One region of the Actinoplanes sp. NPDC019969 genome, then DNA from elsewhere that is predicted to be linked to it. Evidence: riboswitches for the same ligand, from Rfam matches in the RefSeq annotation. Region 1 holds a riboswitch; each other region holds the start of a gene.

Region 1 (4,478 bases):
TCGCTGGGCCACCACGACCGGCACGGGCGGTTCCACATCGACGGCGTCACCGGACCCGACGAGTACACCGCGGTGGTGAACGACAACGTCTACACCAACCTGATGGCGCAGCAGAACCTGATGGCCGCGGTGGACGCCTGCAAGCGGCATCCGGACCTGGGCCGCAAGTTCGGCGTCGACGACGAGGAGACGGCGTCGTGGCGGGACGCGGCGGCTGCCGTGCACATCCCGTACGACAAGGAATTGGGTGTCCATCAGCAGTGCGAGGGGTTCACCCGGCTGCAGGAGTGGGACTTCGAGAACACCCCGCCGGAGGGGTACCCGCTGCTGCTGAACTTCCCGTACTTCGACCTGTACCGCAAACAGGTGATCAAGCAGGCCGACCTGGTCATGGCGATGTACATCCGGGGCGACGCGTTCACGCCGGAGGAGAAGGCGCGCAACTTCGCCTACTACGACGCCCGAACCGTACGGGACTCCTCGCTCTCCGCCTGCATCCAGGCCGTTCTGGCGGCCGAGACCGGGCATCTCGAGCTGGCCCACGACTACCTGGGCGAAGCCGCCCTGATGGACCTGCACGACCTGCACCAGAACTCCCGCGACGGCGTGCACGTGGCCTCGCTGGCCGGCACCTGGATCTCGCTGGTCGCCGGCCTCGGCGGCATGCGTGACTACAACGGGCAGCTGAGCTTCGCCCCGCGGCTGCCCAGCCGGATCAACAACCTGGAGTTCTCGCTGCTCTGGCGGGGACTGCGGCTGCGGGTCAACGTGACCTCCGACGAGGTGACGTACTCACTGCGCAACGGCGGCGGTCAGGCCCGGCTCACCCTGCTGCACCACGGCAAGGAGCTCGAGGTGACCCAGGTGCGGCCGGTGACCATGCCGATCCCGGCGGGCGTTCCGGCCGGTCCGGCGCCGGCTCAGCCGCACGGCCGCGCGCCGGTCCGGAGAGCGGTTCACTGAGCGATCGACCGCAACGAGAAAGGGCCCGCCTCCCAGGAGGCGGGCCCTTTTCTCAGAGCATCGAGATGTGTACGTGGTCCGTATGGTCACTGACCCCGTGGTACTTGTGCCAGCCCGTCGCCGGGAACCAGATCTGCTTGTACCAGATGACGTAGTAGATGCCGAGCCGGTCGGCGTTCCGTACCAGGAAGGCCGTCAGGTCGTTGCCGTACTTCATCATCGCGTCGTTGTTCGCGACCGCGAACCCGCTCTTCTGCAGTGACCAGTCGCAGGCGCGGCCCTTGGGGTGCTCGTAGGGCCCACCGGATCGGTAGCAGTTCACGAACATGTTGAAGCCGGCCTTCTTGACCTGCTTGTACATGTGCAGCGTCCGCTTGGTGACACATCCGCCGTTGAGCGGGTCCTCCTCGGTGCAGCCCTCCGGGGAGAAGCCACCGCTGGAGTTCCGCGGCGCCGGGGCCGCGATCTTCGACGTCGCGTCGACGAAGCCCTTGCTGATCGTGTCGTTGATACCGGTGTTGCCACCGAGGAGCTCGATCTGCTCGGCGGCCGAGTCCTTCTGCTTCTGCAGCACCGCGAGCTGGGTCTGCTCGTTCTTGACCTCGGCGTCGAGCGCCGTCTTCTTCTCGGTGACCTCGCGGACCACCGTGTTGAGCTCGTTCAGCTTCCTGTCGTGCACGCCGTTGATCTCTTCGAGCGAGACCGCCTTGTTCAGGAAGTCGCCCGAGGAGTCGCTGCTGAGCAGGTAGCTGAGCGTGCTGACATCGCCGGTCATGTACTGCTGGCGGGCGATGGAGTTGACCTCGGGGATCAGCGCGCTCCGGCGGGCCTCGGCGGCCTTGATCTCCGCGTTCAGTTGCTTCTGTGCCTTCACCGATGCCGTGACCGCCGCCTTCGCGGCGACGTAGCGCCGGTTGGTGGACTCCATCACCGACGACATCAGTTTGTCTTCCGCGTCCTCGGCGGGTGTCGCCGAGGTGCCACCGGGCTCGGCAGACGCGGGGGTGGCCGGTGCCATGAACATTGCGGCAGCCACCAGCGGCGCCAGGGCGAGTATCAGCCACCGGCGGGGACTTGCTGTCATCAACAGTTCCTTCCGTCGCACCGCCGACCGAGTTAGCTGACGGGTTCGGGACGGAAGCGATCCCTACCGCAAACTGCGGATACACCCCAGTTACCTGGTTCCCCGGCTCGCCTTTCACAGCGATTGGGCGGCGGCCTGCCGGCAACTCGGGGGCGGTGCCGTCCTGGCAGGACCGGCGGCCAGTTTACCCGAGATATCGCTGCGTATCAGGCCCGGAGAACCGTCAAAAGTGTTACCTTGCAACCACTTTCTGTAATTGCTGTCACTACATGTGGTGAGGCAATCGCGGGAAGTACAAGAACTGTCGATCCGTCGATCGCTTCGGTATGGTCGTTGCGGTTCCGCATGGGAACCGCCGCCTAATCGTCACCATCGGCGAGCCGGGGATCCAATTCCCACCGGGGTGAATCCGCGCCGAGCGGTAGGGATTTTCCTTCGTCCCGAACCCGTCAGCTAACCCGGCCGGCGGCCGACGGAAGGAAACGCCTGTGCTGCAGTTCACTGCGCGGCGATTAGCGGCGCTGCTGGCGCTGCTGATCACCGCGTGCGGATTGGCCGTCACCGCGACGCCGGCCACCGCGGCCCCCCGGCTGCTCGCCGCACCCGGAGGCACCGGGGACGACGGCGAGGGCGGCTCGGCCGCCCTGATCAAACAACTCGAGAAGGCCTCCAGCGGGTTCGTGGAGGCGCAGAAGAAGCTGAAGGCCTCGAAGGCCCAGCAGGTCAAGCTGGCCGCGGAGGTCAAGCGCCTGGACGCCGCGGTCGGGCCGCAGCAGAAGACCCTCGACATGATCGCGAGCCAGGCGTACACCGCCGGCCGGGCCGGCCCGATGGCGGCGTTGCTCAGCGCGGACTCGCCCGAGGGCTTCATGGACCGGGCCGAGACCCTGGCCACCATCGCGGCCGACCAGAACAAGGCGATCCAGGACCTCAAGAGCACCCTGGAAGCCCGCCAGAAGGCCAAGAGCGCCATCGACATCACCGTCCGGGACCAGCAGAAGCAGGTCACCGTGATGGCGAAGCAGAAGACCGCCGCGGAGGCCGCTCTCAAGGCGGCCAACCAGGGCGCCGAGGCCCGCTCGTCGTCGGACGGCGGCGACAGCCCCGACGCGGCCCCCGGGCCGAGCGGATCCGGTTGCAACAAGACGGACCCGACCGGCACCGGCGGCTGTGTCACGCCGACCCTGCTGCACGCCTACAACGAGGCTCGTGCGGACGGCTTCACCCGCTACACGAAGTGCTGGCGGACGCAGAACAGTGGCGAGCATCCCAAGGGGCGGGCGTGTGACTTCTCCTCGGAGAAGGGCACCTTCGGTGGTGACGCCACCGGGTCGGACAAGACCTACGGCGACAACCTGGCGAACTACTTCATCAACAACGCCGAGACCCTCGACGTGCTCTACGTGATCTGGTACCGGCGGATCTGGCTACCGAGCAGTGGCTGGAAGTCGTACAGCGGGGCGGGCGGAGACCCGTCCAGCGACCACACCAACCACGTGCACCTGTCGGTCAACTAGAAACACCCGGAGGAGTACGGGGCCTACCTGCGGGAGAAGGCCTCGTACTCCTTCATCACATCGGCGGTGGGGCCGTCGGCGCGGATCAGGCCGGCCTCCAGCCAGATGCACCGCTCGCAGGTGTCCCGGATCGACTGCTCGCTGTGGCTGACCAGGAAGACCGTGCCGGCCTGGGCGCGCAGCTCGCGGACCCGCGCCTCGCTGCGCTTGCGGAAGCTGGCGTCACCGGTGGCCAGCGCCTCGTCGATCAGCAGCACGTCGTGCTGCTTCGCGGCGGCGATGGAGAACCGCAGCCGGGCCGACATGCCCGACGAGTAGGTCCGCATCGGCAGGGACGAGAAGTCACCCTTCTCGTTGATGCCGGAGAACTCGATGATCTCGTCCTTCTTCGCCTGCACCTCGGCCGGCGACATGCCCATCGCGAGGCAGCCCAGCTCGACGTTCTGGTCGCCGGGCAGCTCGTTCATCAGGGCCGCGTTCACACCCAGCAGGGACGGCTGGCCGGCGGCGTAGATCCCGCCCCGGGAGACCGGCAGCAGGCCGGCGACCGCGCGCAGCAGGGTGGACTTGCCGGAGCCGTTGGTGCCGATCAGGCCGATCGCCTCGCCGCGGTAGGCGACGAAGCTGACGCCCTTGACCGCGTGCACCTCGCGGACGTTGGTGTTCTTGGTCCGGGTGGCGATGCGCTTGAAGCTGGCCAGCGGGCTGTTGCCGGCGCCGGGGCCCTGCAGGACGCGGTAGATGATGTGGGCGTCATCGGCGATGACGGTGGGGACGCGCTCGTTGTCAGCCACGGCCGTAGCCCTTCTCTCCGCGCCAGAAGTAGACGAAACCGAGGATGCCGACCGCCAGGCTCCAGACGGTCGCCTGGATCCACAGCACGAGCGGCGGGTTGGCCAGCGTCGTGCCCTCGA
Region 2 (4,478 bases), on a different contig from region 1:
GACGGTGTGCAGCCGGGAACCGGCCCAGACGGTCAGGGCGATGACGGTGAAGGCCAGCGGCAGGGACTGACCGAAACCGAACACCACGGTGTACGCGAGGACGGACAGCGCCGTCAGGGCGAGGTATTCCATCCGGCGGCGTACCGGGACAGCGGCCCACACGGCGCGCGGCGTCACCGGGGGGCCGGCGTGCAGCATCGCGCCGATCCGGAGGCCCGCCGCGCCGATCAGCAGGATGCTGACCGTGTTCCGGGTCATCCACACCGTGGTCGCGGGCCACGAGTAGACCCCGTTGACGGCCCACACCCCGGTGGGCCCGAGCGTGGCGCCGCACCCGGTGCTGAGGAACGCGATGGCCGCCAGCCGCCACAGCTCGGTCACCCGGGCCAGCGGCTGCGTCCCGCCGCCGCCCCACAGGCCGGGCAGCCAGCGGTGCACCAGCCAGGCGAAGACCCACGCCTGCGCCAGGTTGGCGGCGGCGAACCACGGCACCAGCGCCGCCGGGGCACCGGTCGCCACGTTGACCACCAGCGTGACCAGGCACAGCGCGGCGGCGTCCAGGATCCGCCAGCGGGCCCGGTACCGCACTGCCGCCCACACCGCGGCGACCCCGGCGGCGGGCCAGACGAGACTGAGATTCGTCTGGTCCATCACCGTGAGGCGCCCGGCGTACGTGGTGGCCAGGTAGGCGACGGCGAAGCCGAGCGTCCGCAGCAGGGACGGCCCGAACCTCATCAGCTGTCCCCCTCGCCGCTATCCCCCTGTTCGGGAATTCGGCAGGAAGCGCACGTTCGTGAGGCTCAGGCGCGGAGGCTCACGCGGGTGTGGCGAAGTTCTGGGTCCAGTACCGGGTGCCCGAGGACGACTTCGCCAGGCCGACGCCGATCTCCGTGTAGCTGCAGTTGAGGATGTTCGCCTTGTGACCGGGACTGTTCATCCAGCCGTCCATCACGCTCGCCGCGCTGGTGTAGCCGGCGGCGACGTTCTCGGCGACACCCCGCCACCGGTAGCCCTCGGCGGTGACCCGGTCGCCCATGCTCGCCTCGCCGGGCAGCTGGTGCGACATGCTGTTCTGCGCGGCCTGCAGCTCGGAGTGCTTCTGCGCCGCCGCCTCCAGCCGCGACTCGCTGCTCAGGCCGGAGCAGCCGGCCTTCTGCCGTTCGGCGTTCACGAGGCGGATCACCTCGGCGTTGACCGAGGAGGAGCCGCCGCCGGACGGCGCGGTGGTCGTCGCGGTCGGCGCCGCCGTGGGTGACTTGGTACGCCGCTTGTTCGCCGCCGCCGTCGTCGGCGTGGCCGACGGACGGGCCGTCGACAGGGTGGTCGGGGCCGCCGCCACCGGGGCCGACGCGGACGGCGCGGCGGGCTTCGAGGCCGCGGCCGGCGTGGTCGGCGCCAGGCTCGGCACGTCGCCGGCGCTCGGGGCGGTCGTCGCGGCGGCGGCGGTGGTGGTGCCGGCCGGGGCGGCCGCGGTCAGGCGGACCTCCTGGTCGCCGGAGCCGGTCCCGGCCACGATGGCGGCGGAGCCGGCGCCGATCAAACCGAGGGCCCCGACCATGGTCAGGGTGTAGCGGATCCGCCGGTTCGGGGGGATGGGCACGGACTTTCACCTCGTCGGCTCTGAAGGAACAGCGGTACATGCAGCCGACTCACTATTCATTCCGAAAGCGCGCGAAGATCGATCCTAAGAAATCATTAAGGTTTGCTTCATCAAGAACTAACGCACCCCCGTTCACCGGTCCGGCCGGTGTCATTCCGCCGCCGGGCGCGATCTCGTCACCCGGTCGGCTGACGGGCGTGACGGGGGCCGGTGGACGAGTTGCGTGTTCCCGTTCACAGATCATCAGCAGTAATGCGTGACCACCTGAATGCGGAGCGCGACGGGAAACTGCGCGGCGACCTTACAAACCGGACATCTGCTCGCCCGGCCGGCACGGACCGTCATCGCGACGGCGGAGGCGGCCGGCGCCGAACCGGGCTATCAAGGAGGGGCGGCGGGCACCTGCCCGCCGGTCGTGCCGACCTGGATCACGCCGAGCCCTGCCCCGGTCCGGCGGCACGAACCGCATGACGAGTCATGAGGCAATCGGGGGCAGGGACGGGGGACCCAGACATCGACCCTCGGCCGGCACGCCGTCCACGGTGGCCGGGCCGACGGGTCTCGGGGTGAAGCCGCAGCTCGCGGCCGGGCAATCCTTCGCGCCCGAACCCGACAGCTAACCTCGCAGGCGTGCCGGAGGGATTCCTTCACCGTGCGCGTTCGCACCCTGAGCCGGCCCCGCACCCTGGGCGCCGGCACCATCGCCCTGTCCGTGGGTCTCGGTCTGCTGACCGGCGGGCTCGGCACACCACAGGCCGCCTCGGCCGCCCCGCAGACCGCCGGCGTCACCACCGTCCGGGCGTTCTCGCAGGCCGGCGCGACTGTCGCTCGCACCGTCACCGTCCAGGCCGCCACCGCGAAAGCTCAGGCGGCCGGCGTCCGGGTCGTCAACGAGGCGGCCCGGCACAAGGGCAAGTGGTACAAGTTCGGCGCCGTCGGGCCGAACCGGTTCGACTGCTCCGGCTTCACCCTGTACGTCTACAAGAAGACCACCGGGCGCAAGCTGCCGCACAAGGCGAACCTGCAGCAGAAGTACGGCAAGCCGGTCGCCAAGGCCAAGGCCCGGCCCGGCGACCTGATCATCATCCGGAAGGGCTCGTACGGCACGCACGCCGGCATCTACGCCGGTGGCGGCAAGATGTGGTCGGCTCCGCGGACCGGCAAGACGGTCAGCAAGCAGAAGATCTGGAGCAGCAACTACGTCGTACGGCGTCTGGTCTGACCCGGACATCGCAACCGCCCGCACCCACCGGCGACATCGGGGTGCGGGCGGTTCCTCCTCAGGCTCGGCTGCGCCCCGCGTTCCTGACCGCGAGAGCGAGCAGGAGGGCACCGAGCAGCGCGGGACCGCCGATCAGCGCCACGTCGTCGAGCTTGGCGTTCAGGTCCTGCTCGAGGTATTCCTCCTCGAGCACCAGGGTGTACAGCAGGAACCCGCTGGCTGCCAGCAGCGTGACGCCGAGACCGATCAGCGTCGTACGGCGCGCTGCTCGCAGGCCCACGGCGATGAGAACGACGAGGGCGGCGATCACCGCGAGATGCCAGTACTGGAAAACCAACGAACTCACCACCGTGCAGAGGCCGACCCGACGCCCGGCACCGTAACAACCGGCCGCACGCGCGCCGATCAACGGCTCGGGACGGGACGGTGGAACGGGAAGGCGAGGGTGGCCCGGATCGCGGTGCCGATCAGGCGAGAGCGGCGGCCAGCAGGGCGAACGCGGCGATGATGAGGGCGACGCGGACGTAGTGCAGGCGGTCCCAACGGCTCCCCTGCTGTTTCCAGTCGGCGGGCCGGTTCTCCGGGGTCCACGTCTTGCTGCGGTTGTTGATCGGCACCAGCAGCAGGATCGACATGACCACGCTGAGCAGCAGCAGCGCCGCGGCGATGACGGTCAGGCCGATGCCGGGACCGCCCCATCCGGCGACCGCCCAGGCCGCGACCAGCAGGAGCGAGCCGATGTACCAGACGGGCATCACGGCGCCGAGCATCCGGCCGCCGTGGGCGCGGCCGAGCTGGCCGCTGTCCTCGGGAAGCGCGGCGAGGATCGGGTTGACGACGAAGGCGACGGCGAACTCCACCCCCACCATCACGCCGACGACCACGACGGTGACCACTGCCAGTGCGCTGAGCATGTCGACCCCTTGAAATCCAGCGCTGCTAGGAATTGATGCAACGCTAGCCCTACCGCTGCTCGCTTGTCTAGCGGTGCTAGCATTCCGTCATGCCGGTACAGGAACGCAAGGAACGCGAACGCGCCGAACGGGAGCGCCTGATCGTGGCGACCGCCCGCGAGATCGCCGAGCAGCAGGGCTGGGACGCGGTCACCACCCGCCGGCTGGCCGAGCGCATCGAATACAGCCAGCCCGTGCTCTACAGCCACTTCCGGGGCAAACGCGAGATCATCGGCGCCGTCGCCGTCCAGGGCGCCGCCGAGATGGCGGTCGCGCTGCGGGCCGCGACCGCCGCCGCGGACTCCCCGCGCGCCCGGGTCACCGCCCTCGCCCGCGCCTACCTCGACTTCGCCACCGGCAATCCGGCCGTCTACGACGCCATGTTCGAGCTGGACGGCGGCCTGGCCTTCGCCGAGGAGGACACCCCGCAGCCGCTCAAGGACGCGTTCGCCGCCCTGCTGGACACTCTCGGCGAGGTCGCCGGCGACGGCGTCGAGCCGGGCCTGTTCACCGAGGTGTTCTGGGCCGCCCTGCACGGCCTGGCCACCCTTACCCGCGCCGGCCGCCTCCCACCCGCCGCCGCCGGGTCACGGGTGGAGCTGCTGATGAACCGGTTCGCGCCCTAGGTTCTCACCCGGCGCAGCGCCGCACTCCGGAACCGTCCATCAGCACGGCGATGTACGGCCCGCCGGCAGCCACCGGC
Region 3 (4,478 bases), on a different contig from region 1:
CCACCGTACGCATCGACGACTGCAACTGGCTGCGCTTGTGGCCGAGCGCGTCGATCTCGTCCAGGAACAGCACGCACGGGGCGTGGCCGCGGGCGGACTCGAACAGGTCGTGCAGGTTGCGTTCCGAGCTGCCGATCCACATGTTGAGGACGTCGGTGATGCTCAGCGAGACGAAGGCGGCGCCCATCTCCCCGGCGACCGCCCGCGCCAGGAACGTCTTGCCGCAGCCGGGCGGCCCGTACAGCAGCAGCCCGCCGCGCAGGCTCTTGCCGAACAGGGTCCGCAGCTGGGGGTTGCGCAGCGGGCCGAGGAACGACACCTCGAGCCGCTGCTTCACGTCGGCCATGCCGCCGACGTCGTCGAGGGTGATCGCCGACCGTTCGACGTCGAACGCCCGGTCGGCTTGCCCGCGCACCGGATCCGGCGCCCCGTCGGCCCCCGCGAACCGGGGCGGCACCGAGTCGCCGAACTGCTCCTCCATCGCGGCCCAGTCGATCTCCCGCGCCGGCGGGCGTTCCGTGGTGGGCGCGGGCTCCGGAGCGGGCCCGCCGAGCGCCCGGGTCATCAACTGCTGCGCCGCCGTGTTGCCCGGCTCCCGCGCGAGGATCGCCGCGGCGTGCCCGATCGCCTCCGGGCCGCGGCCCGCGGCCACCAGCATCTCGGCCAGGTGCAGCCGCAGCGTCAGGTCGTCGGGCCGGGCCTCGACGGCCGCCAGCAGGCTGTTGATCAAGGCATCGCTCATGACAAGCGATTATGCCCGGCGCGGCCCAGCCCGCCCGCCACCCGGACGGGGTGCTCCACCGGGAACGCGAATGTGATCTGAAACTCCCCCACTCGGCCTTGTTCGCGCTGTTCCGGGGCCTGGCCAGCGGGTGACGCCGGTCCACTTTCGGCGACGGGGTGGCCACGCACGGATACGATTCGCCGAGCCGCTCCTTGTGGTTGAACGGTGACACTGCCGGGCAAGGGGCTGTCGACAAGCGACGCCGGGTCGCAGGACCGGTCCCGGCGGGAATTCGAGGTTCTGATGGCGATCACTCCGGCGGACATCCACAACGTGGACTTCCGGAAGCCGCCGATAGGCAAGCGCGGTTACGACGAGGAGGAGGTCGACGCCTTCCTGGACGAGGCCGGGCAGGAGCTGGTCCGGCTGATCGAAGAGAACGGCGCGCTCAGCGAGCGGTTACGGCATACCGGCGGCGATCCCGGGGTGGCCGTCACGACGGTGCTGAACTCCGAGGTCGCCGAGCTGACCGCCCGGCTGCGGCAGATGCGCGAGGGCCTGGCCCGGGCCGAGCACGAGGCCCGGGAGATGCAGATGCGGCTGCAGCGCGCTCACGAGGAGGCGCGGTCGGCGCCGGCCGGCCCGCCGGCCGGTGACGGTGACGTCCGGGTGCTGATGATGGCGCAGCGGACGGCGGACGAGCACGTCCGGGACGCCCAGCGCGAGTCGGCGGATCTGCTGGCCGGCGCGCGGGCCGAGGCCGACCAGGTCACCGGGGACGCGGAGCGGTCCGCGGGCGCCATCGAGGCGGACGCGCAGCGCAGCCACACCGAGGCGATGGACGATCTGGCCCGGAGCCGGGCGGCCGTGATCGAGGAGATCGCCCGCCTGGACCAGCTGGCCGTCGGCTACCGCTCGGCGCTCGGCGACCACGTCCACCGGCAGCTGCAGGACCTGGACGGGGTGCCCGGCCTGCCGGCGCTGGCCGACGGCCGCGCCTGACACGAAAGAGACCGCCGTCGGACTGCGACGGCGGTCTCCGCGGGATGATCGGCGATCAGCCCGGCCGGCGGTAACCGGCGATGGGCCCCCGGTCGATGGTCGCCATCCGCACATGGTCACCCGTGTGCGGAGCGTGCACCACCATGCCGCCTCCGATGTAGATGGAGACGTGGTGCACGTCGGAGAAGTAGAAGACCAGGTCGCCCGGCTTCAGCTCCGCGCGGCTCACCGGCGTGGTGGAGCCCCACTGATCCTTCGTGTAGTGCTCGAGGTGCACCCCGACCGATTTCCACGCCTCCTGCGTCAGACCCGAGCAGTCGTAGCTGTTCGGGCCGTTGGAGCCGAAGACGTACGGCTTGCCGATCAGGTCACACGCCTTCTGGGCGGCACGGCCGCCCTTGTCGTTCGTGTAGGTGACCGGGCAGGGGCCGGTGCGCAGCGGGCCGTCGTCGGCGTTCGCCTTGCCGTACGCGGCGATCCGGAGCTGCTGGAGCTTCGTGATCTCCTTCTCGATCGCGGTCTTCTTCTGCTTGAGGTCGGTGTCCCGGACGGTGATCTCCGACGTCATCCTGTCGACCGCGGCCTTGTCGGCGGCGTACTTGTCCCGCAGTTTGGTGACCTCGACGATCGACGCCTTGCGGTTCTGGGCGAGCTGGTCGAGAAGGGTGAGCTTCTCGGCGAACCCGTCCGGGTCACCGCTGAGCAGCGCGTTGGCCACGCTGGGCGGCCCCGCGATGTAGGCGTCGACGGCCAGCCCACGCACCTCGACCATCGCGGCGTCCACCTGCTTCTGCAGCGGGGCCAGGGTCTTGGCGAGCGACTTCTGCTGCGTCCGCAGCTTGGTCAGCTTGTTGTGGGTGTTGTTGTAGTCCTCGATGACGGGCTCGAGCTTGTTCCACTCTCCGTCGATCTGCGCCTCGACGTCAGACGGCGAGGGAGTGGCGTAGGCGACGGACGGACCCGCGAGAACGATGCCTACCGTGGCCATGACGGACAGCAGCAGGGTGCGCATCCGTTTCACGTAAGCGCGTTGTCCTTTCTTCCCACTCGGCCGCCGACCGGGTTAGCTGACGGGTTCGGGCGGGAAGTCTGCCCGGCCGCCCTCCGCAGGAAGGCGGCTTCACCCCAGTTGCTCGGTTCCCCGGTTCGCATCCGCGATTAGGCGGTGGTTCGCCAGATCAGCCGGTTGACCGATGGGGGGCTGCCGAACCGGGGACCACCGTACTCGGATCAAGGCGGCAAATGAAGGTCGCACACGCCGCCGCACGTTACGCACTGTCAGCAACACGGAGCGTGATCAAAAAGGCCAGGTGTTCACGGCCCTGCCCAGCCACGGCACCACCAAGATCACGGTGGGTAGCACCAGCAGGCCGGTCGCGGCGGCCGCGCCGGCCACGGTGAGGGCGGCGGAGGCGCGGTCCGGATCGGACAGGCGGGCCAGCCGGCGGCGCCGGGACTCCCCCTCCGGGTCGGCGGTCACCTCCTCCGCCAGGGGGACGGCGTCGGCCAGCGTCGCCAGGGCGGCACGCAGCGGACCCGGGCCGGTCCGGCGCCGTGCGGCGTCGTCCGCCACCATCTCCAGCAGCAGATGTACGGCGTCGAGGGGCACCTTCGAGCGCAGCGGCCGCGGCACCGCCTGATAGAACGCCGTGAACGACTCCATCACCAGCTCGTGCCGGTGCCGCAGGTGGGCGCGCTCGTGGGCGAGGACGGCGTCGACCTGGTCACGGTCGAGCACGCGCAGCACCCCGTCACTGAGCACCACCCGGGGCTGACGGCCGGGCACGCAGTAGGCGAGCGGCAGGGGGCCGTCGAGGACCCGTACCTCCTCGCCGCCGAGATCCTCGTGGCGCTCGACCCGGTCGAGCAGGTCCACGAGCATCCGGTGCCGGGCGCGGCGGGCGCGGGCCCGGGAGCTGACCCGGACCAGCGAGACGATCAGCCGGATCACGATGGTCGCGGCGACGGCCAGGGAGAACAGCAGCGCGGCGACGGTCTCCGGGTGGTGGGCGCCGGCGGCCCGGGCCATCTCCTCCGGAGCGGCGAGGACCACACCGAGGGCGCAGAGTACGGCGGTGAGCGTCAGTGACTGCCAGAGCAGGACGCCGGCGACCGGGGCGCGGTCGGTCCAGCGGGCACGCGCCAGGACGGTCGGCACGACCAGTGACAGGGTCAGGCCGAGGGCGCCGAGCAGGAGGGCGGTCACCGCTCGATGTTACGGGCCTTCTCGATCAGCGCCGTCAGAGCTTCGGGCGGCAACTGGCCGACGAAGTAGGCGAGGGCGGCGTCCCGGTCGGGGGTGGCGCTGAGTGCGTCGAGCATCACACCGGCGGTCATCTCCTCGCGGGTCTGCGCGGGGGCGTACCGGTAGGCGCGGTCGGCGCGCTGCTGGACGACGAGGCCCTTCTTGGCGAGCCGGTCCAGGACGGTCATCACCGTCGTGTACGCCAGGTCGCGGTCACGACTGAGCAGCTCGTGCACCTGCCGGACGGTGAGCGCCTCGCGCGCGTCCCACAGTTTCGTCATGACCTCGCGCTCGAGATCGTTCCTCGCCATGTGAGCCACTCTACTTCAAGACGTCGTACTACGCGTCGTAGTATCTACTACGAATCGTCGTAGAGGGGTTGCCATGGACGTGCTCGACCTGACGCGATTGCAGTTCGCGGTCGTGACGATCTACCACTACCTGTTCGTGCCGGTGTCGATCTGCCTGTCCGCCACCGCGGCCGGGCTCCAGCTCGCCTGGATGCGC
Region 4 (4,478 bases), on a different contig from region 1:
TCACGCACGGGTGGCCGGGTTCGGTGCTCGAGCTGGTGGATCTCGCCGGGCCGCTGACCGATCCCGATGACCCGGCGGACGCCTTCGACGTGGTGATTCCGTCGCTGCCGGGCTATGGGTTCAGTGGGAAGCCCACGACCACCGGCTGGGGTGTGGAACGGATCGCGGACGCCTGGGCGGAGTTGATGGCGGGGCTCGGCTATGACCGGTACGGCGCGGCGGGCAGCGACTGGGGCACCAGCGTGTCCAGTTGTCTCGCCGCGCGGCACCGGGACCACGTGGCCGGGATCCACCTGATCCCCCCGCTGGCCGGCCCGGATCCGGCGAGACCCGGCGATCTCACCGAGGCCGAGCGGACGGCGCTGCAGCGGATCCAGGAACGGGGGCGGTCCGCGTCGGCGTACTCGGAGATCCACCGGACGGCGCCGCAGACCGTGGGGTACGGGCTCGTCGACTCACCGGCGGGACTCTGCGCGTGGCTCGGGGAGAAGCTCCTGACCTGGGGTGACGGCCTGACCCGGGATCAGATCCTGGATCAGGTGACGTTGTACTGGCTGACCGGGACGGCCGCGTCGTCGGCCCGGCTGTACGCGGAGAGCATCGAACGGATCGCCGGCTGGATCACCGGGGTGGACGCCGAGCCGGTCGACGTTCCGGTCGGCGCGTCGCTCTTCCACGCCGAGGTGCCGTGGCCGTCGCGGCGCTGGGCGGCCCGGCGGTACCCCGACATCCGGCTCTGGTCCGAACACGGCAGCGGCGGGCATTTCCCCGCGCTGGAGGTCCCCGGCCTGCTGGTGAACGACCTGCGCGCGTTTTTCCGTCAGGTGCGCTGACCGCCGGCGAGGTCCCGTGGGCGCCGGCCGAGATCGCCCTGGAATCCACCGAGCCTCAGCGCACCGCCCTGGCCCGGAAGCCCTCGCCCTGGCCCGGAAGCCCTCGCCCTGGCCCGGAAGCCCTCGCCCTGGCCCGGGAGCTGGAGGACAAGGGCACCATGGCCTTGACCGTCTTTCCGCAGCGGTCGACATCGTCCGCGGCGCGGGCGGGCCGCGAGCGGTCGCCCGGGTGCACGAGGCAGTCGAGGCGGTCCGGCGCTGGTGGCCCCGCCTGGCCGGAGAAAACCGGGCGACATGACGCGGCCGAACGCTGAGAATGGCGTCCCGTGGACAAGAACGTGACCTCACCGGACCGGCTCGGCACGACCCCGCTTCCCGGCGGCAGGCGACTGGGCTGGGCCGAGTGGGGACCCACGGACGGTCTCCCGGTGCTGTTCAGCCCCGGCGCCGCCACCAGCCGGTCGCTCGGGTTCGGCGCCCATCTGCTCGCCGGGTTGGGTGACCGGGGTGTCCGGCTGGTGTCGGTGGACCGTCCCGGGCTCGGCGCGTCGGACCCGGCCCCCGGCCGGACCCTGCCCGGATTCGCCGCTGACATGGCGCGGCTGTTCGCGGCGCGGGGGCTCACCGGCGTCCGCGGCGTGGGTTTCTCGCAGGGCGCCCCGTTCCTGCTGGCCTGTGCCGCCGCCGGCATCCTGGACGCCGCGGCCGTGGTGGCCGGCACCGACGAGCTGGCCCATCCGGCGTTCGCGGGGTCGCTGATCCCGGACGTCGCCGCGATGGTCGAGGCGGTGCGGGCCGATCCGGCGGGCGCCGAGGAGCTCTTCGCCGGCTGGGGTGACGCCGACGGGTTCTGGCAGCGAATCCTGTCGATGGCCGGGGCGGCCGACCGGGCCGTCTACACCGATCCGGTGTTCGAGGTCGCGTACCGCCGGGCCCTGAGCGAGGCTTTCACGCAGGGGCCCGGCGGGTACGCCCGGGACACGGTGCTGGCGTCGGCGCGCTGGCCGTTCGATCCGGCGGACGTGCGGATCCCGGTCGACCTCTGGTACGGCGACGCCGACACCAGCCCGGTGCACTCACCGGACCTGGGCGCCACGTGCGCGTCACGTCTGCCGCACGCCCGCCGGCACGTGGTGGCGGGCGCGGGCGGCGCTCTGCTCTGGACGCACGCGGATCAGATCCTGCAGGCGCTGATCCGGTAGGTCACAGCCGGATGCGCTGGCCCGGGTAGATCCGGTTCGGGCTGGACAGGCGGTCCTTGTTGTGCGCGTACAACGTACGCCACCCGCCCTTGATCGTGAACTTCTTCGCGATCGAGGCGAGGGTGTCGCCGGAGCGGACCACGTAGGTCTTGCCGCTCGGTTTGGCAGCGGGCTTCGGCTTCGTGGCGGAGCCGGACCTGTAGACGCCCGGCTTCTTGCCGCAGACCGGCCACGGCTTGAGGCCACGCTTCTTGTAGAGCCTCTCCGCGATGGCGATCTGCTGGGCCTTGCTGGCCCGGTCGGCGGTCGGGGCGTACTTCGTTCCGCCGTTCGACTTCCACGTGCTGCGGCTGAACTGCAGGCCGCCGTAGTACCCGTTACCGGTGTTGATGTGCCAGCGCCCGCCGGACTCGCATTTCGCGACGACGTCCCAGTTGACCTGCCGGGCGGCGGCCTGGGCTCCGCCGACCGGGCCGAACAGCACGCCCGCTCCGGCGACACCGGCGGTGACCAGGGTGGTCAGGGCGAGGCGCACTCGTCTACCAACGATCCGAGACATGGATGATCCTCCACGCCTGCGAGGTGAGCTGTCGGGTTCGGGATAGGCGTCCCGGCCGTGCTGGGCACGGCTTCACCCCAAGGCGCTGTGGGAAGCGCCGCGAAGATTGGGTCCCCCGCTCCTGCCGTCGGAATCGAGTCTGTGGGCGGCGGCAGGACTCGGCGGTCCGTCCACAGTGCCCGCGTCGCGGGACGGCCCGACGGTAACCACGTCGATGGGCCGGAAGCCAAGCTTTCGGCCCGGGATAGTGACGTTCTTCTCAGTATTTGCCCGGTTTGATCTTAGTTGCGCCCGGAAATTGCGGGACTATTCCTTTTTAGACCTCATTTCCCGCATCGTGCCGACAACAGGGCTGGTCGTGGTGGCTGTCTCCGGCCGCTCGAGACAGCCACCACAACCAGCCGGGCTCATCGCGCGGCGGCCATGAGGCGCGAACCGCCCGCGACGCCGGGGGCCACGATCGGGGTGGCGGTGGCGAGCCGCCGGCGGCGGGCCAGCCACACGATCACCAGGGCGAAGCCGATCAGCACCGGCAGATCGACGAGCGCCGCCTGCCACGGCATGTCCGCCGCCGTCTCGTCGATGGCCAGCTGCCCGAAGGCGGCCGCGACCAGGCAGCTCAGCACGTTGTTCAGCACGTGCAGCGCGATCGCCGCCTCCAGGCCGCCGGTGCGCACCGTCACCCAGCCGGCGACCACCCCGAAGACCATGAGATCCGCGAAGCCGTACGGCGTACCCCAGCCGTGGAGCGCCGCGAACACCGCCGCCTGCACCAGGATCGGCGCCCACGGGTTGCGGATCCACGCGCCGAGCCCCTGCAGCAGCCAGCCCCGGCACAGGTACTCCTCGGCGGCCGCCTGCACCGGCACCACCAGCAGGATCACGACGCCGGACAGCAGGAACGGGCCCCAGCCGGCGAGCGGATCGCCCAGTCCGGCGTCCTCCCCGGTGACCGCCAGCAACGCCGTGCCGAGGGTCAGGAACAGCACGATCGTCACCGCCGCGACCGGCAGGCAGAGCATCAGCCAGCGCCACCGGATCCGCCCGGCCACCGAGGACAGCGTGCCGGCCGGACGCTCCTGGATCAGCCGCGCGGCCAGCAGGATGAACGGCAGGAACACCGCGATCGACAGGAACCCCACCGCCAGATCGGGCAGCGGGCCGAAACCGGCCAGGCCGTCCGGCCCGTCCGGGCGGCCGGTGAGTTCGGCTGCCCCGGTGTAGGCGAACCAGCCGGCGAACATCACCACGAACCCGCAGATCACGATGAAGAGCGACCCCAGGACGGTACGCCACCAGCGGTGGGCGGGGGTGCGGGCGAGGCGGTGGTACGGGCTGCCGGACGGCGCTGGCATCAACATGGGGAGAAGTCTGTCGTCCCGGCGGCCCCGGCGGATCTGGCTGCGGCGGGATCCCCATCCCTAACCTGCGATATAGACCGGCACAATGAGGATCATGGAACCGCCCGAAATGATCAATGCCGGTGAACTGGTGCTCAAACGGTGGGAACCGGAATGGGCCGCCGAGCTGACCGCCGCCGTCCGCGAGTCGCTGCCCGAGCTCAAGCCGTGGCTGCCGTGGGCGACCGACACCTACGACCTGACCCAGGCCGGCGAGTACATCGGCCGGTCGGTGACCGAGTGGGCCGAGGCCACCCAGTTCAACTACGCGATCTTCACGACCGTCGGGGAGCTGATCGGCTCGATCGGGCTGATGACCCGGATGGGGCCGGACGTGCTGGAGATCGGCTACTGGATCCGGACGCCGTTCACCGGCCGCGGTCACATGACGGCGGCGGTGAACGTGCTGACCCGGGTCGCGCTGACGCTGCCCGGCATCGAGCGGGTCGCGATCCGGCACGACGCGGCGAACGCGGGGTCCGCC

What was found. Region 1 has a riboswitch for cyclic di-AMP ahead of ACZ3II_RS35980 (coiled-coil domain-containing protein). Riboswitches for the same ligand answer to the same signal wherever they lie in the genome.
Region 2: another riboswitch for cyclic di-AMP. It lies ahead of ACZ3II_RS30515 (C40 family peptidase); the one in region 1 lies ahead of ACZ3II_RS35980 (coiled-coil domain-containing protein).
Region 3: another riboswitch for cyclic di-AMP. It lies ahead of ACZ3II_RS26370 (C40 family peptidase); the one in region 1 lies ahead of ACZ3II_RS35980 (coiled-coil domain-containing protein).
Region 4: another riboswitch for cyclic di-AMP. It lies ahead of ACZ3II_RS11050 (transglycosylase family protein); the one in region 1 lies ahead of ACZ3II_RS35980 (coiled-coil domain-containing protein).

The regions. Positions count from the first base shown of each region.
Region 1 covers NZ_JBVHFK010000014.1:264,713-269,190, forward strand. Annotated here, with positions in the region: gene ACZ3II_RS35975 (glycoside hydrolase family 65 protein) at 1-963, shown strand, start outside; gene ACZ3II_RS35980 (coiled-coil domain-containing protein) at 1,016-2,047, opposite strand; cyclic di-AMP (ydaO/yuaA leader) riboswitch at 2,055-2,187, opposite strand; cyclic di-AMP (ydaO/yuaA leader) riboswitch at 2,394-2,531, shown strand; gene ACZ3II_RS35985 (coiled-coil domain-containing protein) at 2,536-3,564, shown strand; gene ACZ3II_RS35990 (ABC transporter ATP-binding protein) at 3,588-4,358, opposite strand; gene ACZ3II_RS35995 (ABC transporter permease) at 4,351-4,478, opposite strand, start outside.
Region 2 covers NZ_JBVHFK010000011.1:178,560-183,037, forward strand. Annotated here, with positions in the region: gene ACZ3II_RS30505 (ATP-binding protein) at 1-735, opposite strand, end outside; gene ACZ3II_RS30510 (CAP domain-containing protein) at 815-1,600, opposite strand; cyclic di-AMP (ydaO/yuaA leader) riboswitch at 2,122-2,246, shown strand; gene ACZ3II_RS30515 (C40 family peptidase) at 2,253-2,822, shown strand; gene ACZ3II_RS30520 (hypothetical protein) at 2,881-3,168, opposite strand; gene ACZ3II_RS30525 (anthrone oxygenase family protein) at 3,290-3,736, opposite strand; gene ACZ3II_RS30530 (TetR/AcrR family transcriptional regulator) at 3,826-4,401, shown strand.
Region 3 covers NZ_JBVHFK010000009.1:154,025-158,502, forward strand. Annotated here, with positions in the region: gene ACZ3II_RS26360 (ATP-binding protein) at 1-742, opposite strand, end outside; gene ACZ3II_RS26365 (DivIVA domain-containing protein) at 950-1,726, shown strand; gene ACZ3II_RS26370 (C40 family peptidase) at 1,782-2,738, opposite strand; cyclic di-AMP (ydaO/yuaA leader) riboswitch at 2,764-2,901, opposite strand; gene ACZ3II_RS26375 (M56 family metallopeptidase) at 3,024-3,932, opposite strand; gene ACZ3II_RS26380 (BlaI/MecI/CopY family transcriptional regulator) at 3,929-4,282, opposite strand; gene ACZ3II_RS26385 (cytochrome ubiquinol oxidase subunit I) at 4,356-4,478, shown strand, end outside.
Region 4 covers NZ_JBVHFK010000003.1:195,186-199,663, reverse strand. Annotated here, with positions in the region: gene ACZ3II_RS11060 (epoxide hydrolase family protein) at 1-833, shown strand, start outside; gene ACZ3II_RS11055 (alpha/beta fold hydrolase) at 1,160-2,035, shown strand; gene ACZ3II_RS11050 (transglycosylase family protein) at 2,037-2,594, opposite strand; cyclic di-AMP (ydaO/yuaA leader) riboswitch at 2,598-2,740, opposite strand; gene ACZ3II_RS11045 (lysostaphin resistance A-like protein) at 3,002-3,955, opposite strand; gene ACZ3II_RS11040 (GNAT family N-acetyltransferase) at 4,050-4,478, shown strand, end outside.